DNA from 4 places in the Romboutsia lituseburensis genome. Region 4 is predicted to be linked to each of the others. Evidence: riboswitches for the same ligand, from Rfam matches in the RefSeq annotation. Region 4 holds a riboswitch; each other region holds the start of a gene.
What was found. A riboswitch is a leader RNA that binds a small molecule or an ion and turns the genes downstream of it on or off. The one in region 4 is predicted to bind cyclic di-GMP.
Positions count from the first base shown of each region.

Region 1: linked by a shared signal. The riboswitch ahead of NWE74_RS00215 (thioester domain-containing protein) and the one ahead of NWE74_RS12540 (EAL domain-containing protein) in region 4 are both predicted to bind cyclic di-GMP.
Region 2: linked by a shared signal. The riboswitch ahead of NWE74_RS00565 (methyl-accepting chemotaxis protein) and the one ahead of NWE74_RS12540 (EAL domain-containing protein) in region 4 are both predicted to bind cyclic di-GMP.
Region 3: linked by a shared signal. The riboswitch ahead of NWE74_RS17065 (response regulator transcription factor) and the one ahead of NWE74_RS12540 (EAL domain-containing protein) in region 4 are both predicted to bind cyclic di-GMP.

Region 1 covers NZ_JANQBQ010000001.1:25,634-28,854, reverse strand. The annotation lists gene NWE74_RS00220 (prealbumin-like fold domain-containing protein) at 1-425, opposite strand, end outside; gene NWE74_RS19260 (SpaA isopeptide-forming pilin-related protein) at 449-619, opposite strand; gene NWE74_RS00215 (thioester domain-containing protein) at 805-1,359, opposite strand; cyclic di-GMP riboswitch class II at 1,428-1,509, opposite strand; gene srtB (class B sortase) at 1,721-2,434, shown strand; gene NWE74_RS00205 (DUF975 family protein) at 2,627-3,221, shown strand, end outside.
Region 2 covers NZ_JANQBQ010000001.1:110,399-113,619, forward strand. The annotation lists gene NWE74_RS00560 (SDR family NAD(P)-dependent oxidoreductase) at 143-874, shown strand; cyclic di-GMP riboswitch class I at 1,023-1,098, shown strand; gene NWE74_RS00565 (methyl-accepting chemotaxis protein) at 1,331-3,221, shown strand, end outside.
Region 3 covers NZ_JANQBQ010000001.1:3,530,473-3,533,693, forward strand. The annotation lists gene NWE74_RS17055 (helix-turn-helix transcriptional regulator) at 1-25, shown strand, start outside; cyclic di-GMP riboswitch class II at 443-527, shown strand; gene NWE74_RS17060 (response regulator transcription factor) at 551-1,156, shown strand; cyclic di-GMP riboswitch class II at 1,792-1,876, shown strand; gene NWE74_RS17065 (response regulator transcription factor) at 1,900-2,505, shown strand; gene NWE74_RS17070 (LytR/AlgR family response regulator transcription factor) at 2,600-3,221, opposite strand, start outside.
Region 4 covers NZ_JANQBQ010000001.1:2,543,711-2,546,931, forward strand. The annotation lists gene metG (methionine--tRNA ligase) at 1-495, shown strand, start outside; gene NWE74_RS12535 (TatD family hydrolase) at 515-1,285, shown strand; cyclic di-GMP riboswitch class II at 1,455-1,538, shown strand; gene NWE74_RS12540 (EAL domain-containing protein) at 1,668-2,456, shown strand; gene NWE74_RS12545 (G5 domain-containing protein) at 2,544-3,218, shown strand.

The DNA.
Region 1 (3,221 bases), 2.5 Mb from region 4:
AAACTTTTATTTTTTTCTAAACTATTATTAGTTGAATCTGATTTATTATCAACTTTGCTATCTACTTTATTACTTAATGACTCTATTTTATTGGCTAGATTTTTCTTTTTATCATTGTATTTATTCTCTATATTATTTTTATCAGCTATAATATTTTCAACTATAGTTTCTTTTTTATTTTCACAAGTAACTTTAATTTTTTCATCTAGTTCTTTTATTTCAAATTGATATTCCTTATAGTCTATTTCATATCCATCCGGTGCAAATATCTCTTTATATGTGTATTTCCCATATGTCAGGTTTTCAAACTTTACTATACCATTTTGATCACTTGTTTCTTTTCTTACTATAAAACCATTTTCATCTTTTATAATAAACATTGCCTCTGAAAGTGGTTTTTTATTTTCTTCATCTACCTTTGTTATTTCTAAGCTTCCTTATAATAGACTTATTTACTACTTTTTTTTTCAATTAATACGTTGTTATTACTTATATTAAAATATTGTTCTTTATTATCTATAATATATCCTTTTAAACCTAATGCTTCTTGATATGTGTAGCTACCTTCTTTTAGTTGAAATTGTGCAACTCCTCTTCCATCAGTTAATTTACTTTCTATTATTTTTCCACTATTTTCCTCCTGTTATTTTTTTGTGAGTCTTATAATCTCTAATTTCCATGTACTCTGGTAAGTCTTTAAATGAAAATTCTCCTTTATCTCCTGTTGTATATAGTTTATCTGTATTCCAGTTGTTTTCTTGTTTAGAAAATTCTAATTTTCCAATTAAATCAAGATCTCCTTGTTTAAAACTTATCTATTTTTGATAATTTTAATAAGTCATTATAGTAATTAGCCATTCTCTGATTTATCCTATCATATGGCTTTAATTCATAGTCTGTATTTTCTGTTATATCCCATATTAAATACTGAGTCATTTTCATGGCTTCATATTCACTTAGTCTATTTTTTTGTATAAGTCCGCTATTGTCATTTGGGTATCCTTGATATAATACAGATGCTATTCTTTCTTTTTTATCTTTTCCATATTTATCTGCATAAGGATCATTTGTATTTAAGTAACTATCTACTCTTGTATAATATGTTTTGTGCTCTTCATATCCTCCACTTATGCTTGGATATTTATTGTTCCTATCATAGCAATACACAATATTATCCTTTCCATCATGACCTTTTCCATCTACCACCCTTATACTAACTCCTATATCATTATTTTCGCAGTAAGCTAGATATAGTTTTTCACTTTCTTTATTCTCTGTATTCATAGCTCTTGATAGTGATGGATTTATAAAAAATGCTATTACCATTATAATTGATATAAGTTTTTTTAAATTTTTCATATTTCCTCCTCTTAAATAACATTTATAAAATTATAAATGTTAATACAAAAAAACCGGCTAAATAATTAGTTATTTAGCCGGTTGTACCATTATCCCCATATACCCAAGGCAACCACAGTAAGGATATATTTCATAGATTCTAAAAGTAATATATAACATTTTAAATTAAAGTTGTTTCGCAATTAAACATTTTAATTTAAAGTATATATAAGTTAATTTGTATTTTATTTAATCATAATTAAGTTTTATAATCAATATTTTTTACCATATTTTAACATTAAATATTTTTTAACTTGTATCTATAAAAATTTATATGCTATTATTGTAAAAAATAATAGTAAAAACTTTGAGGAGAATTTAAATGAATAATATAAGAAAAATTTTAAATATAATTTTAATTGGTATTTTGCTATTTAGCTCTTATAAAATATTAAATAAATCTATACAATATAAAAAAGCTGATAAAGTTTATACTCAAATAAAAGAAATAAAGAAAAATATTACTTTAAATAACAATAATAAAACAAATAAAAAAGCATTAGATTTATCTAGTATTAATTCAGATTATAGGGGTTGGATAAATATAAATAATACAAATATTGATTATCCTATACTTCAAGCTAAAGACAATGAATATTATCTAAAGAAAGATATTAATAAATCAAATTTAGCTTCAGGTTCTATATTTTTAGATTTTAGAAATAATAAATTTTCAGATAAAAACACTATAATTTATGGGCATTATATGAAAAATGATACAATGTTTGGTGAGTTAAAGTATTTTAAAAATCCTAATTTTTTTAATAAAAATAATAAAATAATTATAACAACTTCTAACAACAAAGTTTTAAAGTATCAAGTGTTTTCTGTTTATGTAACAGATGCTAATGATAATTATATACAGACTAATTTTGAAAATGATTATAAATATGAAGAATTTTTAGACAAGATAAGTAATAAATCATTATTTGATAATAACTCAAATGTAAATACTTCAGATAGAATCCTTACGCTTTCTACTTGTAGTTATGAGTTTGAAAATGCTAGAATGGTTATTCATGCAAAGCTGCTATAATAAAAATTTCCTTTTAATTAAGCCACTGCGTTTATGCTACACTTCATGTATCCAATGTAGTGGCTTTAAATATAATGTTTTTGTTCTATTTTTAATTTCCATAAATTGTAAACATTTTAAATAACATGTATAATATAATAACTATTAATAATACCTATATATTAGAAATACTTTAAGAATAGGGGGATTTTTATGTGGACTAGGGAAGAATTAAAAAAAAGAGCAAAAATTAATTTTAAGAGACTGTATAAACAATCTGTTATAGTATGTATCATAGTATACTTGTTAGGTGCAGTATTTGATGGTGGATATAACTCAGCAAGTAATCGTGTTGAAGGTTCAATTAATTATAATCAATCACAAGATTCTGGTGACATAACTGGTGAGATCTATGAAAATGATGAATTTGATCAAGAGTTTAATTTAGACAATAAAACCAACAGTGCTTCTGAATTTGCTGAAAAGTATTCAATTGGAGGGGTTATAGGTAATTTTATTGAATTTATATTTAACTCTATATACAATTTATTTTCAGGTGTTTCAGTTCTAATAGTTATTTTAATCTCAATATGTGTTGCCCTTATAGGTACTGTCCTTAAAGTACTTGTATTTAACCCTATAATAATAGGCAAAAACAACTTCTTTATGGGAATTAGAGAAAATGACCGTAAAGTAGGAGATATATTCTTTTTATTTAAAGAGTCTAAGTTTATAAAACCTGCAATAACAATCTTCTTTGTAGATTTATTTACATTTTTATGGACATTATTGCTTATTATACCTGGGA
Region 2 (3,221 bases), 2.4 Mb from region 4:
TTAATTAAAATATTTAATAAAAAAATATATAGCCTACAAATTACTAAATGATAAATATATTTTAGTCGATTTGTAGGCTATAATACTTATATATTCAAATATAAAAGAGCTAAATATAAAAAGTTAAGGAGAATCTAAAACTATGTACAAAGGTAAAATAGTATTTGTAACAGGAGCTGCAAATGGATTAGGAAATGCTATAGCAAAAGAATATGCAAAGTTAAATGCATTTGTAATAGCAATAGATATAGTAGATACAAAATTTCACGAGAACAATATAGATTTTTATAAAGCTGACTTAAAAAGTGAAGATCAAATAAAAAATGTATTTAAAGATGTTGTAAAAAAATATGGATCAGTACATGTACTAATAAACAATGGAGCTATAAGTAAGTTTAATAAATCTATATTTGATATAGAATTAAGTGAATTTGATGAAGTTATAGCAGTAAACCTTAGAGGTAGCTTTATATGTTCAAAAGAATTTATAAAAGCAAACAAAGGTGAGGACTATGGAAGAATAATAAATATAGCATCAACGAGATTTAATCAAAATGAAGCTGGATGGGAAGCTTACGGTGCATCAAAAGGAGGACTAGTGTCATTAACTAATACAATGGCTGTATCTTTATCAGAAACACCTGTAACAGTTAATGCAATTAGTCCTGGATGGATTAAAGTGGATGATTATGAATTATCAGATTTAGATAAAAAACAGCATCCATCTGGAAGAGTGGGTACACCAAAAGATATTGTTAATGCTTGCTTGTTTTTGACAAGTAAAGATAACGATTTTATAAATGGAACAAATCTTATTATTGATGGTGGAATGACTAAGAAAATGATATACATGGATGATAAATGGAATTTATAATAAAAAATATATAACTATTTTATAAAAATATTATAAATACTGAATATTTTATACTAAAATCAAAAATAACTTCATAATATTACATATTTTTATAAATATTTACAAAATTTAATTTCTATGTTAATATATGCTGAGTATTCTATTATAAAAATTGAATAGGCAAAGCCGGAGTGATCTGGTGACGCAAAGCTATAGGGACTTTTTTAAGTTAGCCAGTTGCATAAATTATCTTTTAAAAAAAGAGTGTAAACTTATAAAAAGAGTGTAAGCGGGCTTAGGTTTATGCTCTTTTATTTTTTTGCAAAATGCATGGTGTCTAACTATTAAAATAATTAGTGAAGGGGAGGTTTATTTATACAAATATATTTAAAGGTAACTAAGCTTATTTGTGGGAAAAACTGTTAATAAAATGACAAATAAAAGAAAATGTAAAAGAATATAAAGGAGAAAGTACGAATGAAATTTCAATTCAAACTAAAAAGTAAGGATAATCATAAAGATAAAAGTATAAAGACTCAACTTACTTTAATAATAGTATGTTTTGCAGTTATTAGTTGTGTATTTTTAGGGTCAATAACAAGCTTTTTAACTTATAAAAGCTCTGAAGAAATTTTATCAAAAACAGTTGTAGAGACTACTAAACAAGTCTCTGAAAATGCAGCAGCTAAAATAAAAAATGTTCAAAATGCAGCGATTCAAACAGGTATTATGCAAAAAATATCAGATCCTAATGTAAGTATTGAAGAAAAACAAAAAATTATAACAAATCAAGAGAAATTATATGGATTAGCATTAGGTCAAATTATAGATGCAAATGGGAAAGATATCTTTAGTGGAAAGGACTATTCAGAGAGAGATTATTTTAAAATTTCTATGAGTGGTAAAGAATACTTAAGTAGTCCAGTTATAAGTAAAGTAACAGGAGATTTAACTCTAGTAGTTTCGGCACCTATTTGGAAAGATGGAATACAAGGAAGTGAAATAGTTGGAGTTGTATCATTTGACCCACCTAAGGAACTTTTAAATGATATAGTAAAAGGTATACAAGTAAGTGAAAATAGTTATGCATACCTTATAGATAGTGAAGGTACTGTAATTGGTCATAAAGATGAAAGTCGTATAGGGGTAGCAAACTCTATAAAAGAGGCTCAGACAGATGAAAGTCAAGTGCCTTTTGCAGAAGCTGACAAAAAGCTTATATCAGGACAAACAGGATATACAACAGCTAAGTTTAATGGACAAAGTTGGGTATTAGGATATGCACCTGTAAGCAATAGCAACGGATGGGGTATAGGTGTAATGGCGAATGCAAAAGATTTTATGAGTTCAACATATCGCTCAATGATAATAACTGCAATAACGACAGTTGTATTTACAATAATCGCATTTGCGGTAGCTATAATATTCTCTAATAAAATAGGAAATCCATTAAAATCATGTAGTGAAAGATTAAAATCATTAGCAGAAGGTGATCTAAACTCAGATACTATTGAGCTAGATGCTAATAATGAAATTGGTTTAGTAGCAGATGCCACTACTAATATTGTAGAAGATTTAAGAAGCATGATAAATGAACTTACGTACATATTAACAGAAGTTAGCAATGGAAACTTAGATGTTGAAGTAGATAATGAACATTTAAATGAGCTATTTAGAAATGATTTTGCTCCTATACTATTAGCAGTAAATAAAATTGTAGAAGGCCTAAATGATACTTTATCTCAAATAAATATAGCAGGAGAACAAGTTTCAGTAGGTTCTGATCAAGTAGCAGAAGGGGCACAATTATTATCTCAAGGAGCGACAGAACAAGCTAGTTCAGTTCAAGAACTTTCAGCAACAATAAATGAAGTTTCAATGCAAATAAAGCAAACTGCACAAAATGCAGAAAGAGCAAAACAAATTTCTATACAATCAAGTGCAGCTACAGAAAAAGGTAAAAAGCAAATGCAAGAGATGATTGCAGCTATGAATGAAATAAGCAATACATCTAATCAAATAGGTAATATAATAAAGAATATAGATGATATAGCATTCCAAACAAACATATTAGCATTAAATGCAGCAGTAGAAGCAGCTCGTGCTGGTGAAGCTGGTAAAGGATTTGCTGTTGTAGCAGATGAAGTAAGAAACTTAGCGGCAAAGTCTGCTCAAAGTGCAAAGGATACAGCAGAGTTAATTGAAAAGTCACTTTTAGCAATCGAAAATGGAAGTGGAATTGTTTCTGAAACTGCAAAATCTCTTGAAGAAGTTGTTTCTGGGGCACAAAAATCTGCTGAAGTTATACAAGAAATAGCAGATGCAAGTAATGAACAAGCTCAACATATAAATCAAGTAAATATAGGTG
Region 3 (3,221 bases), 990 kb from region 4:
TAATAATTTAGTACAAAGTAATTAAATGATATAAGAAGAACTTTCGATTAATAATTGAAGGTTCTTTTTTATATTAGAGAATCTTTATTTTATAGTGAATGTAAAAATACTAGATGCTACCGATATTAATTGAACTAAAAAATATAAAAAAGGAAACTATGTATAGTAAAGTATAAAATTTTTATTAAAATTAAAAATAAAAAAAAATGATAATAATAATTATAAAAAATAAAAATGATAGAATAAAATCGAATTATCGAGTATGAAAAAGAAAAGTGTAGATATAAAGTGGTTGAATTATACTTTAGTATACCTAAAATTACTTACAATTTATGATTACTAATAATTAATAAAAATGTATACTATATAGTGTAAATAGTTAGTAATTGGAATAATATTAATAAAAATAATAAGAATTATAATTTATAAACAAAAGAATAAAGAAGTATTTAGAAGTGAAGAAGTATACCTTGTATCTGGGCACTTAGAGGTATACGGAGCTAGTAGTGCAACCGGCTAAATAACTTGATATATTTAAGTAGGGGGTAATATGCAAGTTATTGTAATTTCAGAATCATTAATAATAAGAAGAGGAATCGTACAAATTTTATCAGAAGAAAAATATATAAGTAGTATAAAAGAAAGTCATTTATATACAGATATATATAAGGAAGATTATGACTTAATACTTATAGATCTAAATAAGAATAATAAGCAGTACTTATATGACCTGGAGCATTTAAAGAAAACTACAAATACAAAGGTTATGGTGCTAGATTTTTATGAAGATAGAACGCTATTTTCAAAATGTATGAAATCAGGTATAGATGGGTATATATTAGCAAATATAGACTCAGAAGATATAGGATATGCAGTGAAACAATTATATAGAGGCAAAAAATACTATGATGCAGAACTTATAGAAAATTATATATTCAAAGGTGAAAATGAAGATATAGAAGAATTAACTAAAAGAGAGCAAGAAGTATTAATATATATAGCAAAAGGAAAAACAAATATAGAAATATCAAAGGAATTATATATAACAGAGCATACTGTTAAAAAGCATACTAGTAACATATTTGCTAAACTTAACTTAAAAGATAGAATGCAGGCAGCGTTATATGCATATAATAAAGGACTTGTACAATTTTAAATAATAAACATCAAAGCTAGTTTAAATATATATTTAAGTTAGCTTTTTTATGTCTAAGATAGTTATAATATTTTAAATTTATATATAATCTATATATTTGAATTAACCGAAATTTTATTGAAAAGATCATTTTGCTCATAGTGCCAATGATTTTATACGTTGCTTAAGGTGTTTACACCATTAAATGACGTTTTATAGAATTTAAAGTTTTTTTTTGTGAAAAATATATATATTTAATATATAGAGATAATAACATAATTTAAGCTTTATTTTTTAATTGTGTGCAAGACTTTTTATTAATTAATAAAAAGAAATATATAAAATCAAATCAAATCAAATAAGTATAAAAACATTCCTAGTTATATAAAAGATATGTTTTTTGTCAACTAAAGATAAAGTAGCTAATAGTACAAACACTAAAAAACTAGAAAAATGTATATACAAACTTATTAAAAATTATACATTTTCAAATTATATTTAATGAAAAAAAGGTCGGTATATATACAGAAAAGTAGAACGGATTATACTTTGGTAGTAGGCATAATACCGCTGTGTACTGATTATGAATAGTAATATTAGGATATATAATAAGTGCATAAGTTATTTTGTAGGAGTAGTTAAATATAGGAAAAGAGTAAGTATTTAGAAGCTATGAAGTATATCTTGTATTTGGGCACTTAGAGGTATACAGAGCCAGTAGTGCAACCGGCTAAATAACTTTAATATTTGTTGGGGGGAAAAATATGAAAGCTATTATAATATCTGAATCTTTAATTATAAGAAGAGGTATAGTCGAAATTATATCAGCTGAATCGTGCGTAGCTAGCATAAAAGAAAGTCATTTGTATACAGATATATATAAAGAACATTATGACTTAATAATAGTGGACTTAAATAAAAATAATAAAAAGTATTTATATGAGCTAGAGAAAGTTAAAAATGAGTGTAATTCAAAGGTTATGGTGCTAGATTTTTATGAAGATAGGACATTATTTGCGCACTGCATGAAAATAGGTATAGATGGGTATATACTAGCAAATATAGACTCAGAAGATATAGGATATGCAGTTAAGCAATTAGACAAGGGTAAAAAATATTATGATGCGGATTTAATAGAAAATTATATATCTCATGGAGATACAGAAACTATATCTGAACTAACAAAGAGGGAGCAAGAAATATTAATTTGTATAGCAAAAGGAAAAACAAATATAGAAATATCAAAAGAGCTATATATAACCGAGCATACAGTAAAAAAACATACAAGTAATATATTTGCTAAATTAAACTTAAAGGATAGAATGCAAGCAGCTTTATATGCCTACGATAAAGGTATTGTAGGCTTTTAATAATAACTATAAAAATTAAGCATAAAAAAATGTAGGCACTATTACCATAGTAATTTATAGTGTCTACAAGTCTATACGCCATTAAAAAATATATTTAACTTCTAGTTACTTTGAATAGATAATCAATATATTCTTGCTTAAATACAAGCTTTTTATCTTGGCTAATAGGAATTTTTGTGCCATTTTTTAATAAAAAATCATTTTCTAAAATCTGTTCTATATGTTTCATATTAATCATATAGCTTTTATGACATCTTAAAAATACATTACTCTCAATCAATGTTTCAAGTTTAGATAAAGACATATACGTTTTTATCACACCATCAGTTGTATGTATTAAACAATACTTATTAAATACTTCAATAAATATAATGTTTTTCTGAGGAATTTTTATCATAAGTCTATTTGACAAAACTTGAATAAACTTAAATGAATCTGGAAAGAAATTAACACATCTATTAAGTGTTTTTTCAAATATGTCAAAATCAATTGGCTTTAGCAAATAGTCAATAGCATGGACAGAGTAAGCATCTAAAGCATAATTGGGACTAATTGTAGTAAAAATAATTAAACAGTTATTATCTATTTCTCTTATTTTTTTTGCTACATCGATTCCAAGTGATTTATCTATATAAATATCTAGAAAAATAATTTCAAAATAATCTTTTTCTAAATCATTAAATAAACTTTCTTCACATTCATATTGCATAATTTCC
Region 4 (3,221 bases):
ATGATGACTTGGGAAAGTGTTAAAACATTTGGGCTTATAGGAGAAGACACAAAAGTTCATAAAGGAGAATCTTTATTCCCAAGATTAGATATAGAGAAAGAAGTAGAAGAGCTAAACGAGCTATTCTCAGAAAAGAAGGAAGAAGCAAAAGAAGAACCTATAGAGCATAAAGAAAATATAACTATAGATGAATTAGATAAAGTTGAATTAAGAGTTGGTAAAGTTATAAGTTGTGAAAAACATCCAAAAGCAGATAGATTATTAGTATCTCAAATAAAAATCGGACCAGAAACTAGACAAATAGTATCAGGAATAGCTAAGTGGTACAAGCCAGAAGATATGGTTGGAAAAGATGTAGTAGTAGTATGCAATTTAAAGCCAGTTAAATTAAGAGGTGTAGAATCTCAAGGTATGATACTAGCAGCTGGAAATGATGGAGACGATTTAGTTGTTCCTGTAGCAACAGGTGCTAAGGATGGATGCGAAGTTCGTTAATCAGTTAGGAGTGTAAAAAATGTTATTTGACTCACACGCACATTTAAATGATGCAAGATTTGATGAAGATAGAGAAGAATTAATAAATTCTTTAAAAGATAAGCAAGTAGATTTAGTTCTGAATCCAGGTGCAGATATAGAAAGCTCTATAACTAGTGTAGAATTAGCAAATAAATATGACTTTATATACGCAGCAGTTGGAGTACATCCACATGATGTAGGAGAGCTAGATAATACAGCTATAGATATTCTTAGAAAGCTTGCTACTGAAAATGAAAAAGTAGTAGCAATAGGTGAAATTGGATTAGATTATTACTATGATAACTCTCCTAGGGGAATTCAAAGAGAATGGTTTAAAAAGCAAATAGAATTAGCTAATGAACTAAAATTACCTATAATAATACATGATAGAGATGCACATGGAGATACTTTTGAGATAATAAAAAATACTAAATCTCCTGAAATAGGATGTGTACTTCATTGCTATAGTGGAAATGTAGAATTAGCTAAAGAGTATGTAAAGATGGGATGTTATATTTCTATTCCAGGGACAGTTACTTTTAAGAATAATAAAAAAACAAGAGAAGTAGCTAAAGAAATACCGTTAGAGTACTTATTAATAGAAACGGATTCTCCATATATGGCACCAGAACCACATAGAGGAAAGAGAAATGATCCATCATTAGTTCAATTTGTAGCAGATAGAATAGCTCAAGAAAAAGGAATTTCTTATGAGAAAATATGTGAAGCTACAAAAGAAAATGCAAAAAGATTATTTAATATAAAATAATTAATAAAAAAGCACTAGTTAAAAACTAGTGCTTTTTTACATTTAAGTAAATTATTATGCACAAAAAATCTAATTTAGTAGAACTAATAATTAAAGTGTAAAAAAATCTATAATTAAATGTAAAAAATATATATAAAATAAATAGACAATCATGGTGTATACTGGTTAATATATAAATAGAAGCATAGAGATATAATCTGTATATGGGTACCTAGATTATATTGAGCAATTGGTACAACCGGCTAAAAATATTTAAGATGTTTTTAGCCTTTTTTAGATACAAATAAGGTTTAACTTTAATTGAATTTAAAAAAGGCATTTAAGGAATCAATTAAATTATTATTGAACTTAAAAACCTACTTTAATTGTACTTGGAGGATGTATGAACGAAAATCAGTATAATAAGCACCTTGAATTAAAGAAAAATATACTCAAAAGTAAAAATATTAAAGAAGCTGGATTTACACTAGTGTATCAACCAAAGATAAATCTAGAAAATAAGCACGTAATTTCATGGGAAGTTTTAAGCAGATGGGAACATAAAAAATATGGATTTATATCACCTATTGAATTTATAAAAATTATAAAAGAACTAGAAATGGAGTATCAATTTGATATTTATGTATTAGAAGAGGTATATGAAGATATTAGTACTATAAATGGTGATAGCAATACATATTCTATAAATATATCAACAAATACATTAAAAATAAAAAATATAGATAAAGAAATTATCGATATAACTAAAAGATATAATATAAATCCTAAAAATATAACTTTTGAGGTAGTAGAAACTAGTGACATAGAATCATATGATCTTATAACTGATACGATAAATAATCTTAATAATATAGGTTTTAGCATATCCATAGATGACTTTGGTACAGGATATTCATCTTACTATAGATTGTGTAATATGAAATTTAATGAAATAAAGATTCCTAAAGAATTTTTACCGACAGACACAACAGATAAAGAAAGAAAGATAAAAGTATTAAAGAGTATTGTAGATATGGCAAAAAGCTTAGAGTGTAAGGTAGTTATAGAAGGTATTGAAACGATTGAAAATCATAAATTAGCTAAAATGCTTGAGATTGATTATGCGCAAGGTTTTTTATATTCTCATCCTATTTCATTTGAAGAATATTTAAATTTGATGGCAAATGAATAATGTTGTAATAACTCCTTGATATTATGAATATAGTTTATAGAAAAGCTTATAAACTTTTATTTACTAAAGAGGGGGAGAGGTTTACTTATGGGTGTTAAAAATACATTCAAAGGTCCTATACTACTTATGTTAACAGCAGGTACGATAGTATTAGGAACATACTCTGGAATAAACAAAGAGATATCATTAACTTTAGATGGACAAACTGTAAAATATGATACTGTTTCAAATACTGTAGAATCATTTTTAGTTAATAAAAAGATAAAGGTACCAGAAGGTAGTAGGATAGAACCTAATTTAAATACAAAACTAACTAATAACATGGATATAGAAATAGTAACTCAGTTTCCTATAAAAATAAAAGATGGAAAAAGAGTATTAGAACATGAAACTAATAAAACAACTGTAGCAGAAGTATTAGAAGAATGTAATATAGGGGTTAAAGATAAAGATATATTAAATAAAGATTTAAATCAAAAAATAAATTCAGAAGATACTATAGAAATAATAAGGGTTAGCGAAAGCATAAAGAAAGAAGTCAAAGAAATTCCATTTAAAATAAAGATAGTAGAAGATAATGCATTACTAGAAGGAAAGACAAAAACGAAAATATATGGTAAAAAAGGAAAGATAGAGATATCTTATAAAATATTATCTAAGAATGGAAATATAGTCTCAAAAACTAAAGTAGCAGAAAAAGTATTAGAAAAACCTCAAAATGAGATAGTTAAGAAGGGATCTTTAAAAACAAGCACTGTTTAAAAA